One region of the Streptomyces sp. NBC_00569 genome, then DNA from elsewhere that is predicted to be linked to it. Evidence: riboswitches for the same ligand, from Rfam matches in the RefSeq annotation. Region 1 holds a riboswitch; the other holds the start of a gene.
The links. A riboswitch is a leader RNA that binds a small molecule or an ion and turns the genes downstream of it on or off. The one in region 1 is predicted to bind thiamine pyrophosphate.

Region 1 (10,355 bases):
GGGGCAGGGTGGTCATGGCAACAGTCAAGTGGACGGGAGCACCGGAACGCACATCGGGCCCTGATTGTGTGCAGGTGGGCGTGTTGCGCGAGCGTCAGGTGGCTTCCCGGCGGCTCTCAGTCCGTGCGCCCCGCGGCCTCGGTCCGGTCGCCCGGCAGCCGCCACCCGTGGTCGACCGGGCCGATGCCCGACCCCAGTGCGAACCCGGCGGCGATCGCCCCCGTGACGTACTCCTTCGCCAGACGGACGGACTCCGGCACGGGCAGGCCGTGGGCGAGACCCACGGCGACGGCCGATGCCAGGGTGCAGCCGGTGCCGTGCGTGTGCCGGTTGTCGTGGCGGGGAGCACGCAGCCAGTGCTCCTCCGAGCCGTCGGTGAGCAGGTCCACGGCCGCCCCGGGCAGGTGGCCGCCCTTGACGACCACCCAGCGCGGCCCGAACGACAGGAGCCGCGCCGCGGCCCGGCGCATGCCGTCGTCGTCCGTGACGGCGAGGCCGGTCAGCTGTGCCACCTCGTCCAGGTTCGGCGTGGCCACCGTCGCGACCGGCAGCAGCTTGGTGCGCACCGCGTCCAGGGCGTCCTCGGCGAGCAGCGGGTCGCCGTGCTTGGAGACGCTCACCGGGTCCACGACCACGGGGGCGTCCGTACCGGCGAGCAGTTCGGCCACCGTCTCGACGAGCACCGGCGACGAGAGCATCCCGGTCTTGACCGCCTGGACGCCGATGTCGTCCACGACGCTGCGGTACTGCGTGCGCACCGCGTCGACGGGGAGTTCCCACGCTCCCTGGACCCCCAGGGAGTTCTGCGCGGTGACGGCCGTCAGGACGCTCATGCCGTGGGCGCCGAGCGCCAGCATCGTCTTGAGGTCGGCCTGGATCCCGGCGCCACCGCCCGAGTCCGAACCTGCGACGGTCAGGACGCGGGGCGGCGCGACGCGTCCGGTGCTCGCGATCGCGGTCATGGGCGGGCCTCCTGGTGCTGTGTGGTGCGGGTGTCAGCGGTCGGGCGGCGCAGCCTGAGGGGCGCGTACACGACGAGTGCGGCGACGAAGGCCACGTAGTACGCGAGGTCGGCGCCGTGCAGGGCTTTCGCGACCGGGCCCACGTACAGGCCGCTGTCCATGAACGGGACCGCGGCGGCGAAGGCGGCGACGAAGGCGAGGAGCCCGGGCCACCAGGGCTGCGGCCGGGCGCTCTCGGCGGCCAGGTCGACCGGCGCGCCGCCCCGGGCCCTGGCGCGTGCCAACCAGTCGACGGCCACGACCGCGACGAAGCCGGGGATCCAGTAGCCGACGAACAGCAGGACGTTCTGGAAGCGTGCCGCGGTGTCGGCGGCGTGCATCCACAGCACCAGCGGGAAGCCGAGCACCGCGGCGAGCGCCGCCGCGAGCGGCCGCGGTACCCGCACACCGATCGTCTGCAGGGCCAGCGAGCCGCTGTAGTCGTTCATGGCGTTGCTGCACAGGGCCGCGAGCGCCACGGCGAGCAGCCCGAAGGAGCCGAGAACGCCCCCGCCGAGCAGCTCGTCGACCCCGCGCGCGGTCTGGTCGGTGAACACGGAGGCGCCCCACAGCCCGAGCGCCTGGACGGCGACGAAGGAGACGGTGACGCCGAGGAGCGTGAACCAGAACATGCGCTTACGGGATGTGGCGGCCGGAAGATAGCGGCTGAAGTCGCTGGCGTAGGGGGCCCAGGACAGCGACAGGCTGAGCGCGATGGTGCTGGTGAGGACGAACGCGCCGGCCTGGTCGGCCCCGTGCGCGGCCCCGGTGGTGACCGGATGGACACCGTCGAGGAGCTTGACGGCCAGGACCACGAACGCGGCGGCCAGTACGAAGGTCATCAGCTTCTGGAGCCGGTGGACGGCCTCGTAGCCGAGCACGCCGAGCGCGCCCTGCGCCAGCATCATCACGAGCACGCCGACCCAGAAGGGCCAGCCGCACAGCCGGGCGAGCGCGTCACCGCCGAACAGGCCGATCAGCGCGTCCCAGGCGACCGACGACAGCCACTGCAGGGCGCCGGGCACCGCGACGGCCCGGCCGAACGCGAGCCGCGCCAGCGGAAGCTGTCCCGCGCCGGTCGCGCTGCCCCACGTACCGAGATATGCGGTGGGCACGGCGCCGACGAGGGTGCCGATGACGACGGCGGCCAGCGCGGTGGCGAAGTCCAGGCCGAGTGCGATGCCGACGGTGCCGGTGAAGACACCGGTCATGGTCAGGTTCGGGGCGAACCACACGGTGAACAGGCGCCCGGCGCCGCCGTAGCGGTGGCTCTCGGGGACCGGCGCGATCCCGCGCGCCTCGACCCGCAGGTCACCGGGCGCGGCGGGCATCCGTCCGTCGAAGACGGAGCGCGGTCCGGTGGTCCCGGTGCTGCTCGGGGCATGGGGCAACGACATTGGCTGACATCCCTCCGCCAGTGCTAACTGGTTCAGGTTCGACGGGTGTGATCTCAGCCCTCGTGCGGGGCACCCCGTGTCCGGTACGTCGGCAAGGGTAGCTTCCCTGTCCCGGGAGGCACAGCAGGGGGCGGTGACCCCATCCGCCGGAGACGTGTCCCAGCGGGAGTGGGGCTCACAAGCGAGGGCTCAGAAGTGCGTGGTGATGCCGAAGGCGCCGCGCAGAAGTGCCATGTCGTGAAGGTCCTGTTCACGAGGTTCGTACCCTTGATGGAAGTCGACCTGCCGCTGTGCCGACAGACACGGCACGGTGACTCCGCCGATGGTGCCGGTCACGAAGCATGCGGCCGGGTAGACGAACGGGCTTCGCGGATCGAGGGAGGACTGGACGGCAGATCCGTCCGGCGCGAAGGCCAGTGGGTGCAGATCGATGTCGCGGCCGTCGGGAGCCGAGAGCACGAAGCGCACCGGCCGCACGTCGAGGGTCTCGGCGAAACCCTCGCCGGCCAGGGCGGCGACGACGCGGGGCTCCTGCTCCTGCCGGTGCATCAGATCCAGGTCACTGTGCGCACGGGTCTGCTCGCCGACGAGCGCGTCGATGCCCCAGCCCCCACCGATCCACACGTCGACGTCCGCCCGCCGCAGTGCGGCCGAAATGCCCAACACGCCCTCGACACCGATCATTTGGCGTCCGAAGGGCGCAGGTCTTCTGTGGCCGGCAGCGCGCGCAGGTCTCCCAGCGGCCCGGCGCCCGAGGCGAGTTGGTCGACGATGACGCCGCACCCCACCCACGTGGCCCCGCACTCCTCGGCCATGTCATCGAGCGTCAGATCGCGCGCCGAAGAGGGCATGGGCGGGAGTCTCGCGATCGGCGGGCCGGTCGGCAAGCCCATAACGGCCGGTGTCCGGGGCGGCGGCAGGCGCAGACCTACGCGGAGGGGTTCTCGCTCAGGAGCAGGGCGGTGCCGAGTTCGGCGAGGCGGTCGGCGAGGTCCGAGCGGTCGCCCGCGGTTCCCGTGCGGGCCGCGTTGTCGATGACCGTGAGCACCGCGGTGACGATGATCCTGGCCTCGGCGGTCTCGAGTCCGGGGCGCACCTCGTCGAGCAGCCGCACCCACAGCGCCAGGTACTCCCGCTGATTCTGTCGGGCCGCCTTGCGCTCCTTGTCGGGGAGCTGGTCCAGTTCGCCGATCAGCAGACCGATCAAATGGCTCTGGTTCAGGGCGAATTCGATGTACGAGCGCAGCAGCCGGTCGAGGGTCTGGCGCGAGGTGCCGGACGTGGCGAGTGCTTGTGCCGTGCCCGCGCGCCGCTGCTCGCCGCCGCGCATCACTGCGGCCACGAGCAGATCGGTCTTGGTCGGGAAGTGCTTGTAGATGCTGGGGCCCGTAGCTCCGGCGGCCTCGCCGATGTCGTCGGTGCTCACGGACTGGAAGCCCCGCTCGTCGAAGAGGCGGATCGCCTCGACGAGGATCTCCTCGCGGCGGGACACCGCGAGGCCGGCGTATCCGCCCGCCGAGGGCCCCTCCTGGGCATCGGCGCTCGCGCCTAGCGGGCTGTGCGCGACGGCGTACGCGAGCCGGTAAAGGAGCTCCTCGAACCGGCGGCGCGGCAGTGACGTGCGGTGCCAGGAGATGGATCCGAAGACCGCGAGGACGGCCCAGGCGAGGAGTTGCCGGTCGGCCTCGTCGAGGCCGGGGCGCTCGTCGCCGATCAGGCCGGCGATCCGGTCGGCGACGTCGTTGAGTGCGCGCTTCTGTTCCTTGCGGCGGTCCTCCGGCAGGTGCCTGGCCTCGCGCTGCCACAGCACGGCCGAACCGCGCCGGTCCAGGGTCTCGTTCGCCGTCGTGCGGAGATAGGTGTCCAGGTCCGGGGCCGCCGCGAGGGACTCCGAGATCGCGTTGACCGTGGCGTCCACGACGTGGAGCAGTAGATCGGGCTTGCCGCGGAAGTGCCGGTAGAGGGCCGGGGCGGTGATGCCGACCTCGGCCGCCACGTCGGCCACCGACACGTTGTGGTAGCCGCGCTCGCGGAACAGTCGGGCCGCCGCGGCGACGATCCGTGCCTTGCGGTCCGGGGGTCTGCGCGCGGTCGTCCGCCCCGACGCTTCCGTCTGCATCCCAGATCGCCCCGTTCGCCCCTCGCCGTCGCCTGTCTCCGGCAAAGGTACAACATTCCGGCCTCCCGGTGATCACCATGCGAGGGACGTGGCGTCACGTTAGAACAAAATCACTCGTTGCTTCACTGGGCACCGCATCCAGCGGCATTCTTCACGCGATCCATTGTGTGCCGTGGTTAGAGATGTTTCACTTCCTGCTCACATCAGCCCAGGGGAACAGGGAGGGCCGCCATGGTCGTCGGTCAGAGAGAAGTGCCGGGATCCGCCGCGGGGAGTGACTCGGGAGCGCAGGGGTCGGTGGTGCGGCGCAGGGCGTGGTTCGTCCTCGCGCTGTTGGTCTGTCTGATGCTCGTGAACTTCGCGGACAAGGTCGTCGTGGGCCTGTCCGGCGTGGGCATGAAGAATGAACTGGGCCTGGACAGTGTGCAGTTCGGGGTCATCCAGAGCAGCTTCTTCTGGTTCTTCGCCGTCGGCTCCGTGCTCGGTGGCTGGCTCGGGGGCAGGGTGCGGGCGCGCTGGCTGCTCGCCGGGATCGCCGCGCTGTGGGCGCTCAGCCTCGCCCCCATGGCCGGGCAGGTCGGCTTCACCGTGATCGTCGCCTGCCGGGCGCTGCTCGGCTTCGCGGAGGGGCCGACCGTCGCGCTTGCGATGCAGGTGGCGCACTCGTGGTTCCCCGCGCACCGGCGCAGCGTGCCCAGCTCGATCGTCATCGCCGGCGCCGGTGTCGGCCCGCTGATCGCCGCCCCAGTGCTGACCTGGGTTATCGAGTCGCACTCCTGGCATGCGGCTTTCGGGGTCCTCGCGGCCTTCGGTGCAGTGTTCGCGGTGCTGTGGCTGCTGGGCGGCAGCTCCGGGCCCGAGGGCGCCGCGCATGGTCATGGCGGGGAAGCGCCGAAGGCGTCGGTCCTGCCGGAGCGGGTGCCGCTGCGGCGCCTGTTTTCCACCGGCACCCTCATCGGCATGGCGCTGCTGTTCTTCGTCGCGTACGCCAACACCTCCGTCGGCGTGAGCTGGCTGCCGCTCTATCTGCGCGAGGGCCTCGGCTATGACGCCACCACCGCGGGCAAGTTGGTCGTTCTGCCCTTCCTGGGGGCCGCGGTCGCAGTCATCCTCGTCGGGGTGCTCTCCAGCGCCCTGACCAAGAGGGGTGTCGGAAACCGCGTCACCCGCGGGGTGCTGCCCGCGGCCATGGTCCTCGCCTCCGGGGTGTGCACCGTCGCCTTCTCCTCCCTGGACCGCGGTGTGCCGCAGATGACGCTGCTCGTGATCGGCGCCTGTCTGAACTCCGCTGGATACGGCGTCGCCTTCGCCGGGCTCGCCGATGTCGCGCCGGCCCGGCAGCGGAGCACCGTGTTCGGGATCGTCACCGGTGTCTACAGCCTCGGCGGCGTCGTCGCGCCGCTGGTGATCGGCCGGCTCGTCGACGCCGGAAAGTCCGCCGCGTCCGGTTACGGGGACGGCTTCCTGGTCCTGGGCGTCACGATGCTCATCGGGGCCGTGGCCGCGCTCCTCCTCGTCGACCCCGACCGCGACGCGGCGCGCCTGGCGGCGGAGTCCTGACCGTCCGCCGCACCCGCCGCTATGCATTGAAAACCATCACTCTCATCAAGAGATACCTTGACACCTGGCCAAACGGGCAAGAAAGTGAATCTGCAATAACTCACTGACTGGAGGGTCGCATGGGTCGCAGAGTGCTGGTGGCCGGGGTGGGCATGGTCCCGTTCGCCAAGCCCAGCGCAGCCAAGACGTACGACGAGATGGGCGCGGGCGCGGTCGCGGCCGTGCTCGCCGACTCCGGACTGCCGTACGACAAGATCCAGCAGGTGTACGCCGGATACGTCTACGGCGACTCCACCTGCGGCCAGCGCGTGGTCTACCGGTTCGGGATGACCAAGATCCCGGTCCTCAACGTCAACAACAACTGCGCCTCCGGCTCCTCGGCCCTCTGGCTCGCACGCCAGGCCGTCGAGAGCGGCGCCGTCGAGTGCGCGCTCGTCGTCGGCTTCGAGCAGATGCCACCCGGCGCGCTCGGCGCCAAGTGGACCGACCGCCCCAACCCGCTGACCGACTTCTCCGCCGTCCTCAAGGACATCCACCCGATCGACCCGGCGCTCCCGATGACGCCCCAGTGCTTCGCCGCCGCGGGCGTCGAGTACATGGAGACGTACGGGATGGCTCCGGAGACCTTCGCCCGCGTCTCGGTCAAGGCGCGCGCCCACGCCGCGAACAACCCGTACGCCGTGTTCCGCGACCCGATCACGCTGGTCGACGTGCTCGGCGCCCAGCGGATCGCCGGTCCGCTGACGCGACTGCAGTGCTGCCCGCCCACCTGCGGCGCCGCCGCCGCGATCGTCTGCTCCGAGGACTTCGCCCGCAGGCACGGCCTCTCCCCGAAGGTCGCCGTCGCAGCGCAGGCGCTCCAGTCGGACGCGTCCGACCTCTTCGACAAGAAGAGCGCCATGGCGCTGGTCGGCACCGACGTGACACGGGCCGCCGCCACCGAGGTCTACGAGCAGGCCGGTGTCGACCCGCGCGACATCAAGGTCGTCGAACTGCACGACTGCTTCACCGTGAACGAGGTCCTCACCTACGAGGGGCTCGGCCTGTGCGACGAGGGCGGCGCCGAGAAGTTCATCCTCGACGGCGACAACACCTACGGTGGCCGCGTCGTCACCAACCCCTCCGGCGGACTGCTCTCCAAGGGCCACCCGCTCGGCGCCACCGGCCTCGCGCAGACCGCCGAGATCACCTGGCAGCTGCGCGGCGACGCGGGGGCCCGCCAGGTCGAGGGCGCCACGCTCGGCCTCCAGCACAACCTCGGACTCGGCACCGCCGGTGTCGTCACGCTCTTCGAGAAGGTGTCCTGAACCATGGCCATCGATCCCGCCATCATCGGCAGCCGCACCCCCGAGTTCTCCACCCGGGCCGAGCGCGGCCGGCTCCGCTTCTTCGCGCAGGCCACCGGGCAGACGGAGGCGGTCCACGCCGACCTGGCCGCCGCAGAGGCCGCGGGCCACCGCGATCTGCCGGTCCCGCCGACCTTCCTGTTCTGCCTGGAGATGGACAACCCCGACCGCGGAAAGTTCCTCACAGACCTCGGCGTCGACGTCCGCACGGTGCTCCATGGCGGCCAGCAGTTCACGTACCACGCGCAGGCCTACGCGGGCGACACCCTGACCTTCTCGACCGAGGTCAAGGACGTGTACGCGAAGAAGGGCGGCGCGCTCGAGTTCATCGTGCGCGACACCCACGTGACCCGCGACGGCGAGCCCATCGCCACGCTCACCGGCACCATCGTGGTGCGCGACCCGAAGGCGGCCAAGTGATGACCACCCTCAGCACGGGCGACTCGCTCACCCTCCAGGCGCCGAAGATCACCCGCACCGCCCTGGCGCTGTACGCGGGCGCGTCGGGCGACCACAACCCCGTACACATCGACACCGACGCCTGCGCGACCGTCGGCATCCCCGACGTCTTCGCGCACGGGATGCTCTCCATGGCCTACCTGGGCCGGCTGCTCACCGACTGGGTCCCGCAGGAACGCATCCGCACCTTCGCGGTGCGGTTCTGCGCGATCACGCCCGTCAACGCGACCCCGGTCTGCAAGGGCGTCGTCACCCGGGTCGAGGACGGCCTCGCGCACCTGGACCTCACCGTCACACTGCCCGAAGGCACCGTGACCCTCGAGGGTTCCGCCGTCGTCACCGCCGCCAACTGACCTACACCGTAAGGACGTAGAACATCATGGGAACCCTGGACGGCAAGGTCGCCGTCGTCTCCGGCTCGGGCCGCGGCATCGGCCGCGAGGTCGCGCTCAAGCTCGCCTCCGAGGGCGCGAGCGTCGTCGTCAACGACCTGGACAAGGAGCCCGCTGAGGAGACCGTCGTCGACATCGTCGCCGCCGGCGGCAAGGCCGTGGCCTGTGTCGGCTCCGTCGTCGAGGATGACTTCGCCGAGCGCTTCGTGAACACCGCCGTCGACACGTTCGGCGGCCTCGACATCATCGTCAACAACGCCGGCTACACCTGGGACACCGTCATCCAGAAGATGACGGACGAGCAGTGGGACGCCATCCTCGACGTGCACCTCAAGGCGCCGTTCCGGATCCTGCGCGCCGCACAGCCGTACATCAAGGCCAACCCGACCGACTACCACCGCAAGGTCGTCAACGTCTCGTCGGTGTCCGGTCAGTACGGCAACCCGGGCCAGGCCAACTACTCCTCCGCCAAGGCCGGCGTTATCGGCCTGACCAAGACCATGGCCAAGGAGTGGGGCCGCTACAAGGTCAACGTCAACGCCGTCGCGTACGGCTTCTTCCTGACCCGTATGACCGAGGCGACCGCGGACGACGAGTCGTTCGTCGAGGTCGAGGGTCGCAGGATCAAGGTCGGTGTCAGCCCGCAGATCGCCGCGGCCGTCTCGCGCACCAACCCCTTCGGGCGCCCCGGCACGCCCGCGGAGGCCGCCGGCGCGATCTACCTTCTGTGCACGCAGGAGGCCAACTACATCAGCGCCCAGGTCGTGACCGTCGACGGCGGATCCCGCTGAATCCCAGGAGTTACTGAACATGAAGCGCACTGTCTACAACGAGGACCACGAGGCATTCCGGTCCGTCATCCGGGACTTCATCGCCAAGGAGGTGACCCCGCACTACGAGGAGTGGGAGAAGAACAACCGCGTCCCGCGCGAACTCTTCCACCGGCTCGGCGAGTTGGGCGTCATGGGCTTCGGCATCCCCGAGGAGTACGACGGCCCGGGCGAGACCAGCTACAAGTACCAGACCGTGATCGCCGAGGAGTGCGCGCGCGCCGCCGTCTCCTTCGGCCACTACACGGTGAGCACCGGCATCGTGCTGCCGTACCTGCTCTCCATCGCCGACGAGGAGCAGAAGAAGCGCTGGCTGCCGGGCATCGCCAGTGGTGCGATCACCCTGTGCATCGCCATGACCGAGCCGGGCACCGGATCCGACCTCGCGGGCATCCGCACCACGGCGAAGCTCTCCGATGACGGCACCCACTACGTCCTCAACGGCGCCAAGACGTTCATCACCGGCGCCCTCAACTCCGAGCTGTGCGTCGTGGTGGCCCGCACCTCCGCGCCGAGCGCCGACGACCGCCGCTTCGGCCTGACGCTCCTGGTCGTGCCGACCGACAGCGAGGGCTTCGCCTACGGCCGCAAGCTCGACAAGATCGGCCTGCGCGCCTCCGACACCTCCGAGCTCTCCTTCACCGACGTCAAGGTGCCAGTCGAGAACGTCCTCGGCGAGGTCGGCAAGGGCTTCTCCTACCTGGGCAAGAACCTGGCCCGCGAGCGCCTGTCCATCGGCGTCGGCGGTGTCTCGACCGCCACCGCGGCGATCGCCTTCGCCAAGGCGTACGTTCAGGAGCGCCAGGTCTTCGGCAAGCCCGTCGCCGCCTTCCAGAACACCAAGTTCGTGCTAGCCGAGTGCGCCGCCGAGGTCGAGGCGGCCCAGGCCATGGTCGACAAGGGCATCGAACTCGACGACCGGCACGAACTCTCGCCCGCCGACGCCGCCAAGATCAAGCTGTTCTGCACCGAGGTCGCCGCGCGTGTCATCGACAAGTGCCTCCAGCTGCACGGCGGTTACGGCTACATGCTCGAATACCCCATCGCCCGCCTCTATGCGGACACCCGCGTCTCCCGCATCTACGGCGGCACCAGCGAGGTCATGAAGACGATCATCGCGAAGGACCTGGGTCTGTAGGCACTGGGTTCGCCCCCGACGCCCCCGACGTGCCCGGCCGCCCGACACCCCCGGCGGGCCGGCCCGGGCGCGCTCCGGCCGCCCTTCCCCACCCCTGGCAGGGTGGCCGCTCC
Region 2 (10,355 bases), 6.1 Mb from region 1:
TGCTCGCGCCGGGGTTCCCGCCGAGCGCCCAGCCCGTGGAGAAGCCCCTGCGGAACGACAGCGTCACGTACGTCTGGCCGACGGCGAACGTGATGGCGCCGATCCCGATGACGATCACCGACGGGATCAGCACACCGAGGACGACGCCCACGAACCCGACGAAGGCGAGCAGCCGGTAACGCAGCCGCGCCTTGTACTGGAGCAGTACCTCACCGAGCAGCCACAACGCGACGATTCCGAACGCGATGTAGAGGACCGTCCAGCCCATGTACGCCCCTCTCGTACGGCCGCCGCCCCTGGTGGAATACGGCCGGGTCAGGCCTGCTGGTCGTGCAGGCCCAGATTCTCGTAGATCTCCAGTGTCGCCGTGGAGTTGTTGAGCGTGATGAAGTGCAGACCCGGAACGCCCTCGTCCAGCAGCTTCGCGCAGAACTCCGTCGCGAACTCGATGCCAATGGAGCGTACAGCCGCCGGATCGTCTTTGGCTGTGAGGATGCGCTCTTTCAGGGCGGGCGGGAACGTGGCGTTGCTCAGCTGCGGCAGCCGCTCCAGCATGCGCACGCTCGTGACCGGCATGATCTCCGGGATGACGGGGGTGTCACAACCCGCCGCCGCGACCCGGTCGCGCAGCCGCAGGTATTCCTCCGGGTAGAAGAACATCTGAGTGATCGCGTAGTCCGCGCCCGCCCGGCACTTGTCCACGAAGTGGCGCACGTCGGAGTCCCAGTCCTCGGAGCGCGGGTGCATCGCGGGGAACGCCGCGACGCCGACGCAGAAGTCGCCCGACTCCTTGATGAGCCGGACCAGTTCGGCGGCGTAGGTCAGGCCCTCGGGGTGCGCGACCCAGTCGGCCATGGGGTCGCCGGGCGGGTCTCCCCGCACGGCGAGGATGTTCCTGATGCCGGCGTCCGCGTACTGGCCGATGATGTTGCGCAGCTGTGCCACGGAGTGGTCGACGGCCGTGAGGTGGGCGACCGGGGTCAGGGTCGTGTCGGCGACGATCTGCTCCGTCTCGCGGACCGTGCCGGCGCGGGTGGAACCGCCGGCCCCGTACGTCACGGAGACGAAGTCGGGCGCGACGGCCTCGACCCGTCGCAGCGCGTTCCAGAGGTTCCGCTCACCCTTCGGGGTCTTCGGCGCCGAGAACTCGAACGAGAAGGTCGTCTTGCCGGTCGCGAGCATGTCGCGCACGGTGCGTGCGCGATCAGTCCTGGTGGAAGCGGTGCCAAGGGCCATATGGGCAGGTTAGCCACGGGAGCGCCCTCTCCCTAATCCCCGTCCACCCTGCGGACACACGTCTTGGCCGAGCGCGTCCGGGCGGGTCAGGCCGTACGCAGCCGCTTCGCGAAGTCCGCCGCGGCCGCGCCCGGGTCGTCCGCCTCGGTGATGGCACGGACGACGACGACGCGGCGGGCACCGGCTTCGAGCACCTCGTCCAGGTTCCCCGCGTCGATGCCGCCGATCGCGAACCAGGGGCGGTCCGTGCCGAGCGAGGCCGTGTAGCGCACCAGGTCGAGGCCGGGCGCGTACCGGCCGGGCTTGGTGGGGGTCGGCCAGCAGGGGCCGGTGCAGAAGTAGTCCACGCCGTCCTGGACGGCGGCCGCGGCGGCCTCCGTGTCGGCGTGCGTGGAGCGGCCGATCAGGACGTCCTCGCCGAGGATGGCGCGGGCGGCCGCGACCGGCAGGTCGCCCTGGCCCAGGTGCAGGACGTCGGCGCCGGCGGCGTGGGCGACGTCCGCCCGGTCGTTGACCGCGAACAGCTTGCCGTGGCGCGCGGCGGCGTCGGCGAGGACGGCCAGGTGCTCCAGCTCCTCGCCCGCCTCCATGCCCTTGTCGCGCAGCTGCACGATGTCCACGCCGTTCGCCAGGACGGCGTCGAGGAACTCGGGGAGGTCGCCCTGGCGCTTGCGGGCGTCCGTGCACAGGTACAGCCGGGCGTCGGCGAGCTGGGCGCGCTGTGTGGCGGCCATGGCCATGGGTGAGTCCCCCGTGGTCGGTGGCGCGCGGGCCGCGGTGAGCGCGGCCCGCGCGCCGGACGGTTGTCAGGTCAGACGGCGAGCGCCTGGGCGCGGCGCTTCACCTCCGTGCCACGATTCTCGCTCAGCGCCTGCGCGGGGGTGCCCGGCAGGGTCGGGTCGGGGGTGAAGAGCCATTCGAGCATCTCTTCGTCGTTGAAGCCGTCGTCCCTGAGCAGGGTCAGCGTCCCGGTGAGGCCCTTGACGACCTTGTCGCCGTCGATGAAGGCGGCGGGCACGTGCAGCGCCCTGTTCTCACCGCGGCGTACGGCGATCACCTGGCCTTCCTTCACCAGCTGCCGCACACGCGTCACCTCCACGCCGAACTGCTCGGCGATGTCGGGAAGGGTGAGCCACTCGGGGACGAGAGCATCGATCTTTGCGTCAATCTCGGTCACAGGACAAGCCTGCCATCCCGGACTGACAGTGGGAAACGCGACCGCGCAAAAGGCCCCCGCCCGCGCGGGGGGCGGTTACAAGACGGCGGCCTTCAGGGGACGGGCCGGATCGCTGATGACCTGCGGGTCCAGCGGGACGCCCGACTCGATGAGCTTGCGCCCCTGTGCCAGGTCGCGCGGGCGGCCCACGGCGAGGACGCCGACGAGACGGCTCTCGCGCAGCCAGCACACGCTCCAGGACGCGCCCTGCGGGTCGCCGCGCCACACGGTGGTGTCGGCGGCCGCGTGATGTCCGGCGTACTGCACGAAGCGGCCGAACTGCTCCGACCAGAAGTACGGCACGGGGTCGTACGTCGCCGGGGTCTCGCCGATGATGTTGGCGGCGACCGTGCGGGGGCCCTGGAGGGCGTTGTCCCAGTGGTGGACCATCAGGCGCTCGCCGTACCGGCCGGAAGGGAAGGACGAGCAGTCACCGACTGCGTACACATCGGGCTCGGAGGTGCGCAGGCCGTCGTCCGCCACGACCTCGCGGTGGACGCCGAGGGTGATGCCGGAGCCGGTGAGCCAGCCGGTGGCGGGGCGGGCCCCGATGCCGACGACCACCGCTCCGGCGGGCACCCGGGTGCCGTCGTCGAGGAGGACGGCACCGGGTTCGATGTGCTCCACGCGCGCGTGGGTGCGCAGTTCCGCCCCGGCGTCCGCGTACCAGGCGGCCATGGGGGCGGCGACCTCCTCGGGCAGCGCCCCGGCGAGCGGCCGCTCGGCCGCCTCGACGACGGTGACCGCGCATCCCGCCTCACGGGCCGCGGTGGCGAACTCGGCGCCGATCCAGCCCGCGCCCACGACGACGATGTCGCGCTGCGCGGCGAGGACGGGGCGCAGGCGTTCGGCGTCGTCGAGCGTGCGCAGCAGATGGACACCGGGGATGGCCTCCGTGCCGGGCAGCCTGACGGGTTCGGCGCCGGTCGCGAGGACGAGGACGTCGTAGGGGGCGGGTCCGGTGGCGGTGTCGAGGGTGTGCTCGGCGGGGCGTACGCCGGTGACCTCGCGGCCCAGTTCGAGCGTGATGTCGAGTGCTTCGAAGTCGACGTCGAAGGCGGAACCCTCGGCCTTGCCGAGGAGGACGGCCTTGGACAGCGGGGGCCGGTCGTACGGCTGGTGGGGTTCGGCGCCGATCAGCGTGACGGCGCCGGTGAAGCCCTGTTCGCGCAGGGCCACGGCGGTCTGGACCCCCGCCATCCCGGCGCCGACGATGACGACGTGCCGCCCTGCCTGGGGCACCGGTGCCTGGTTCTGGGTCTGCTCGCTCACCGGATCACCATATGCACCTGACGTTCAGTCAGTCAGCGGGCCGCGTCACTCCGGTCCCGTGACGTCTTCCACACCGGCCGCCGGTTTGACCGGTGCAGCCGCCCGCGTCCGCGCCGTCAGGCGCCGGGGACCTCTTCGACGACGCTCGTGCCGCTGCCCGCCTGCGACTCCCACTCCCACGTCTCGTCCAGCCGCACCCGCCCGTCGGGAAGGTCCACGACGAGCGAGACACAGTGCCCGGAGGAGGTCGTCGCGTCCGTCTTCAGCTGTACGTACCTGAAGTCGACCCGGTCGCCCTCGCGGGTGCCCACGAGGTGGCCGCGCACCACGTCCCCGCCCGCGTACTCGGCCCAGATCCGGCCGTCCTCCTCGTGGTACGTGAACCGGGTCCGCGTACCCACCTGACCTGGAGCCTGGTCGGCGACCGGGGCGAGGACGAGTCCGTCGAGCGAGCGGGCCATGCGGGTGGGCTCCCTTACTGGGCGTCGGGGCAGTGGTTCAGGGGGTTAGGGTGACCACCGTAAAGCACTCGCGGGAGCCCGGACGTACCGGGCTGAGAGGGAGGCTGGGACGGCCTCCGACCGTACGAACCTGATCCGGGTCATGCCGGCGAAGGGAGGGGCTGGACGCCCATGTCGCGTACTTCAGAAGGCTCCGACGTCCTGGTCGTGGGCGGCGGGATCATCGGTCTCGTCACCGCGTGGCGGGCCGCGCAGCGCGGGCTGCGCACCGCTGTCGTGGACCCCGAACCGGGCGGCGGGGCCGCTCAGGTGGCGGCCGGGATGCTGGCCGCCGTCACCGAACTGCACTACGGAGAGGCCGAACAGACCCTCCTCGGCCTCAACGTGGAGTCCGCGCGCCGCTATCCGGCGTTCGCGGCCGAGCTCTCCGAGGCCACCGGGCTCGACCTCGGCTACCGCGCGTGCGGCACGCTCGCCGTCGCGCTCGACTCGGACGACCGAGCGCACCTTCGGGAACTGCACGCCCTGCAGCGCAAGTCGGGCCTGGACTCGGAGTGGCTGTCGGGCCGTGAGTGCCGGCGCCTCGAACCGATGCTGGCCCCGTCCGTGCGGGGCGGCCTGCGTGTCGACGGTGACCACCAGATCGACCCGAGACGCCTCGCGAAGGCCCTTGTCGCGGCCTGCGAGCTGGCCGGGGTGCGCTTCCACCGGCAGTGGGCCGAGCGGCTGACGGTCGTCCGCGAGGGTGCGCGCGGCGTGGTCCTCGCCGACGGCACCGGGCTCGAAGCGGACCAGGTCGTCCTCGCCGGCGGCAGTCTCAGCGGCAGGCTCGCCGGGGTCCCTGACGACGTGCTGCCGCCGGTGCGCCCGGTGAAGGGGCAGGTGCTGCGCCTGACCGTGCCGAAGGTGTACGCGCCGTTCCTGAGCCGCACCGTGCGCGCCGTCGTGCGCGGCGGCAACCTCTACCTGGTGCCCCGGGTCAACGGCGAGCTCGTCGTCGGGGCCACCAGCGAGGAGCTCGGCTGGGACACGACGGTCACCGCCGGCGGTGTGTACGAGCTGCTGCGCGACGCCCACGAGCTGGTGCCGGGCATCACCGAGCTGCCGCTCACGGAGACCCGCGCGGGCCTGCGCCCCTGCTCCCCCGACAACGCCCCGATCCTCGGCCCTAGCGCACTGCCGGGCCTGCTGCTCGCCACCGGCCACTACCGCAACGGCGTGCTGCTCACGCCGGTCACCGGCGACTCCATGGCCCACGTGCTCGCCACCGGCGAGCTCCCCGAAGTGGCCCGCCCCTTCACCCCGCGGCGCTTCGCCGCCGTCCCCGCACCCGTCTCCGTGGAGCAGTCCGTATGACCGTGTCCGTCACCCACGTATCCGTGAACGGCGAGGGCCGCCAGGTCGCCCCGGGCACCACGCTCGACGCCCTCGTCTCCGCACTGACCAGCGCGCCGTCCGGTGTCGCCGCCGCACTCAACGAAACCGTCGTCCCGCGCACCCAGTGGGCCGTCACCGCACTCACGGACGGGGACCGCGTCGAGGTCCTCACCGCGGTCCAGGGAGGCTGAACCCATGGCTGACGACTCCTTGGTCATCGGCGGTACGTCCTTCTCGTCCCGGCTGATCATGGGCACGGGCGGGGCGCCCAGCCTCGACGTCCTGGAACGCTCCCTCGTCGCGTCCGGCACGGAGCTGACGACCGTCGCGATGCGGCGCGTGGACGCGAGCGTGCAGGGCTCCGTGCTCTCCGTGCTGGAGAAGCTGGGGATCCAGGTGCTGCCGAACACGGCGGGCTGTTTCACCGCCGGTGAGGCCGTCCTGACCGCCCGCCTCGCGCGCGAGGCGCTCGGCACCGACCTGGTCAAGCTGGAGGTCATCGCGGACGAGCGCACCCTGCTGCCCGACCCGATCGAGCTCCTGGACGCGGCGGAGATCCTCGTCGACGACGGCTTCACCGTGCTGCCGTACACGAACGACGACCCGGTGCTCGCGCGGAAGCTGGAGGACGTGGGCTGCGCGGCGGTCATGCCGCTCGGCTCCCCCATCGGCTCCGGGCTCGGCATCCGCAACCCGCACAACTTCCAGCTGATCACCGAGCACGCGCGCGTGCCGGTGATCCTGGACGCGGGCGCCGGGACGGCGTCGGACGCGGCGCTCGCGATGGAACTGGGGTGCGCCGGTGTGATGCTCGCCTCGGCGGTCACCCGCGCGCAGGAGCCGACCCTGATGGCGGAGGGCATGCGGCACGCGGTCGAGGCGGGGCGGCTGGCGTTCCGGGCGGGCCGGATTCCCCGCAGGCACTTCGCCGAGGCCTCGTCGCCCGTGTCCGGGATGGCCAGGCTCGACCCGGAGCGGCCCGCGTTCTGAGGGCCGTACGGCACGGTTACAGCTCTGCTGCAGTACGGCCGCTCGCGCACGACTGCGGAGCCGGGTGTCGGCGGCGGCTCGTACACTCACCTGCGTGGACACGACCCTTCAGGACCCTCTCGTCGGGCAGGTGCTCGACGGCCGGTACCGCGTCGACGCACGCATCGCGGTCGGCGGGATGGCCACGGTCTACAGGGCCGTGGACACCCGCCTAGACCGTGTGCTCGCGCTCAAGGTGATGCACCCGGCCCTCGCCGCCGACGTCTCGTTCGTCGAGCGCTTCATCCGCGAGGCCAAGTCCGTCGCCCGGCTCTCCCACCCGAATGTCGTCGGGGTCTTCGACCAGGGCGCGGACGGCCAGTACGTCTATCTGGCGATGGAGTACGTCGCGGGCTGCACCCTGCGGGACGTCCTGAGGGACCGCGGGGCGCTGCGGCCGCGCGCCGCGCTCGACATCCTGGAGCCGGTCCTCGCCGCGCTCGGCGCCGCGCACCGCGCGGGATTCGTGCACCGCGACATGAAGCCGGAGAACGTCCTCATAGGGGACGACGGCCGCGTGAAGGTGGCGGACTTCGGCCTCGTACGGGCGGTGGACACCGTTACGAACACGACGGGCTCCGTCCTCGGCACCGTCTCCTACCTCGCCCCCGAGCAGATCGAGTCCGGCACCGCGGACCCCCGCGTCGACGTGTACGCGTGCGGGGTGGTGCTCTACGAGATACTCACGGGCGCCAAGCCGCACTCCGGCGACTCCCCCGCGCAGGTCCTCTACCAGCACCTGAACGAGGACGTGCCGCCCCCGTCCGCGTCCGTTCCCGGCCTGCCCGCGGAGCTGGACGCGCTCGTCGCCTCGGCGACCGCGCGCACGCCCGACCTCAGGCCGTACGACGCGGTGGCGCTGCTCGCCCAGGTGAGGGCGGCCAGGGCCGTCCTCACGGACGCGCAGCTCGACGCGGTGCCGCCGGCCGCACGGCCCGAGGACCTCGGGGACCGTGACATCTCCGACGACCGTACGAGCGTGATCCCTCGTGCGCTGCGGACCAGGGGCGTACAGCTCCCGCTGCCCGCCGACGACCAGAACCCGCAGGCGGAGCTCAACCGAACAAGCCGCTTCGAGACGCCGCCCCCGCCGCCCGCCCCTTCCCGGAGGCGTCGTCCGCGGCGCGGTGTGCTCGCGGCCGTCGCCGCCGTACTGCTCGCCCTCGGCCTCGGCGCGGGCGTCTGGTACATCAACTCGGGCCAGTTCACGAAGGTCCCTCCGCTGCTCGCCAAGACGCAGACGCAGGCCAGGGAGCGTCTGGACCAGGCCGGTCTCGACCTCGGGCACGTCAGGCGCTCTTACAGCGACACCGTGAAGCGCGGCACCGTGATCGCCAGCGACCCCGAGGCGGGCACCCGCATCCGGGACCACGGGGCGGTGGATCTGACGTTGTCCCTGGGACCGGAGACCGTGAAGGTCCCCGACCTCCGGGGCACGCCGCTCCGCAAGGCCGAGAGCCGGCTGAAGAGCGCGGGCCTGGAGCCCGGCATGGTCACCAAGGAGTTCGACGAGGACGTCCCCAAGGGGGCAGTGATCGCCACGGACCCGGAGTCCGGCACCACGCGCAAGGCCGGCTCGGCCATCGCGCTCGTGGTCAGCAGGGGCAGGGTGGTGGACGTCCCGGACGTGACGGGCGAGTCCGAGGAGGACGCCATCGCCGACCTGCAGGACGTGGGCCTGAAGGCCGAGATCTCCACGGAGCGGAAGTACTCGGACGAGGACAAGGGCAGTGTCGCGGAGCAGTCCCCCGTCGAGGGCAAGCGGCTCGGCGAGGGGGACACGGTCACCCTGACGATCTCCAAGGGCCCGGTCATGGTCGAGGTCCCCGACGTCGTGGGCATGAGCGTCGACGACGCACACCAGAAGCTCGAGGCCCGCGGCTTCGACGTCGAGGACGACCGCGGTCTGCTCGGCATTTTCGGCGACACCGTGAAGAAGCAGTCCACGGAGGGCGGTGACAAGGCCCCGAAGGGGTCGACGATCACCATCCAGATCCGCTGACGGGACGGCCACGCGCGCGTGCCACCCTTGACGGGTGAGCAGCACCGACACCGCATCCCGTAACCCGGTCGGCGGCCATGTCCCCGTCGCCGGCGGCCTGGCCTCCGTAGGGCTTTCGTACGCGCGCGAGCTCGGCGCCGAGACCGTCCAGGTCTTCGTCGCCAACCCGCGCGGCTGGGCGACGCCGCCCGGCAATCCGAAACAGGACGAGGCGTTCCGCGCGGCCTGCGCCGCCGAGGACATCCCGGCGTACGTCCACGCGCCCTACCTGATCAACTTCGGCTCGCACACCGAGGCGACCGTGGAGAAGTCCGTGGAGTCGCTGCGGCACTCGCTGCGCCGGGCCCGGGAGATAGGCGCGCTCGGCGTCGTCGTGCACACGGGTTCGGCGACCGGCGGCCGTGCGCGGGAGGTGGCGCTCGCGCAGGTGCGTGAGCGGATGCTGCCGCTCCTCGACGAGCTGACCCATGACGACGACCCGTACCTCCTCCTGGAGTCGACGGCGGGCCAGGGCTCTTCGCTGTGCTCGCGGACCTGGGACTTCGGGCCGTACTTCGACGCGCTGGACGCGCATCCGAAGCTGGGTGTCTGTCTGGACACGTGCCACATCTTCGCGGCGGGCCACGACCTGACGGGCCCCGCCGGCATGAACCAGACCCTGGACCTGCTGGTGGACACCGTGGGCGAGGGCCGCCTCAAGCTGATCCACGCCAACGACTCCAAGGACGTCGCCGGGGCGCACAAGGACCGCCACGAGAACATCGGCTCCGGCCACATCGGCGCCGAGCCGTTCCGCGCGCTGATGGCCCACCCGGCGACCGAGAACGTGCCGCTGATCATCGAGACCCCCGGCGGCAAGGCGGGCCACGCGACGGACGTGGCCCGTCTGAAGGAGCTGCGGAAGGGCTAGGAGATCGCTTGAGGAATACCCCCAGGGGGTATACGGTTCTTGTCAGCGACAGGAACCGCTCTCTGACGTTGGGGGAACTCATGCAGCACGAGACGCACGCCGGACACGAGCAGCACGACCAGCACGCAGACCACGAGCAGCACGAACACGCCGGTCACACCCGCACCGATCACGCCCACGCCGGGCACGGCCTCGGCAAGGTCAGCTGGTCCATGGCCGCGCAGGCGACCCTCCACTGCCTCGCGGGATGCGCCATCGGCGAGGTCCTCGGCATGGTGATCGGCACGGCGCTCGGCTGGGGCAACACGCCGACGATGATCCTGGCGATCGTGCTCGCGTTCTTCTTCGGCTACTCGCTCACGCTGCGCAGCGTCCTGAAGGCCGGCGTCGACTTCAGGACCGCGTTCCGGGTCGCGCTCGCCGCGGACACCCTGTCCATCGCCGTCATGGAGCTGATCGACAACGGCGTGATCGCGCTGTGGCCGAACGCGATGGACGCCCATCTGTCGGACGGCCTGTTCTGGGGCGCGCTTGCGGTCTCACTGGCCATCGCCTTCGTGGTGACCACGCCGGTCAACAAGTGGATGATCGGCCGCGGCAAGGGCCACGCGGTGGTGCACCGGTACCACCACTGACGGACCGTACGAAAGCGCCAGGACTCAGAGCTCGGGGCCGTCCCCGGGCTCTTCCTGGTACGAGTAGCGCTGCTCCCGCCAGGGGTCGCCGACGTTGTGATAGCCGCGCTCCTCCCAGAAGCCGCGGCGGTCGGCCGTCATGTACTCGACGCCGCGGACCCACTTCGGGCCCTTCCAGGCGTACAGATGGGGCACCACGAGGCGAAGCGGGAAGCCG

Region 2: linked by a shared signal. The riboswitch ahead of thiO (glycine oxidase ThiO) and the one ahead of OHO83_RS04635 (purine-cytosine permease family protein) in region 1 are both predicted to bind thiamine pyrophosphate.

What each region holds. Positions count from the first base shown of each region.
Region 1 is NZ_CP107783.1:984,153-994,507, reverse strand. Features, by position in the region: gene OHO83_RS04645 (potassium channel family protein) at 1-16, opposite strand, end outside; gene thiD (bifunctional hydroxymethylpyrimidine kinase/phosphomethylpyrimidine kinase) at 117-962, opposite strand; gene OHO83_RS04635 (purine-cytosine permease family protein) at 959-2,398, opposite strand; TPP riboswitch at 2,391-2,485, opposite strand; gene OHO83_RS04630 (nucleotidyltransferase domain-containing protein) at 2,588-3,082, opposite strand; gene OHO83_RS04625 (hypothetical protein) at 3,079-3,249, opposite strand; gene OHO83_RS04620 (TetR/AcrR family transcriptional regulator) at 3,327-4,517, opposite strand; gene OHO83_RS04615 (MFS transporter) at 4,749-6,077, shown strand; gene OHO83_RS04610 (lipid-transfer protein) at 6,197-7,384, shown strand; gene OHO83_RS04605 (MaoC family dehydratase N-terminal domain-containing protein) at 7,388-7,843, shown strand; gene OHO83_RS04600 (MaoC/PaaZ C-terminal domain-containing protein) at 7,843-8,235, shown strand; gene OHO83_RS04595 (SDR family NAD(P)-dependent oxidoreductase) at 8,262-9,065, shown strand; gene OHO83_RS04590 (acyl-CoA dehydrogenase family protein) at 9,085-10,242, shown strand.
Region 2 is NZ_CP107783.1:7,080,805-7,091,159, reverse strand. Features, by position in the region: gene OHO83_RS31865 (hypothetical protein) at 1-268, opposite strand, end outside; gene metF (methylenetetrahydrofolate reductase [NAD(P)H]) at 316-1,236, opposite strand; gene thiE (thiamine phosphate synthase) at 1,323-1,970, opposite strand; gene OHO83_RS31850 (Rv2175c family DNA-binding protein) at 2,048-2,413, opposite strand; gene OHO83_RS31845 (NAD(P)/FAD-dependent oxidoreductase) at 2,489-3,724, opposite strand; gene OHO83_RS31840 (hypothetical protein) at 3,841-4,185, opposite strand; TPP riboswitch at 4,246-4,359, shown strand; gene thiO (glycine oxidase ThiO) at 4,357-5,541, shown strand; gene thiS (sulfur carrier protein ThiS) at 5,538-5,753, shown strand; gene OHO83_RS31825 (thiazole synthase) at 5,758-6,552, shown strand; gene pknB (Stk1 family PASTA domain-containing Ser/Thr kinase) at 6,647-8,593, shown strand; gene OHO83_RS31815 (deoxyribonuclease IV) at 8,628-9,503, shown strand; gene OHO83_RS31810 (DUF4396 domain-containing protein) at 9,584-10,138, shown strand; gene OHO83_RS31805 (sulfite oxidase-like oxidoreductase) at 10,163-10,355, opposite strand, start outside.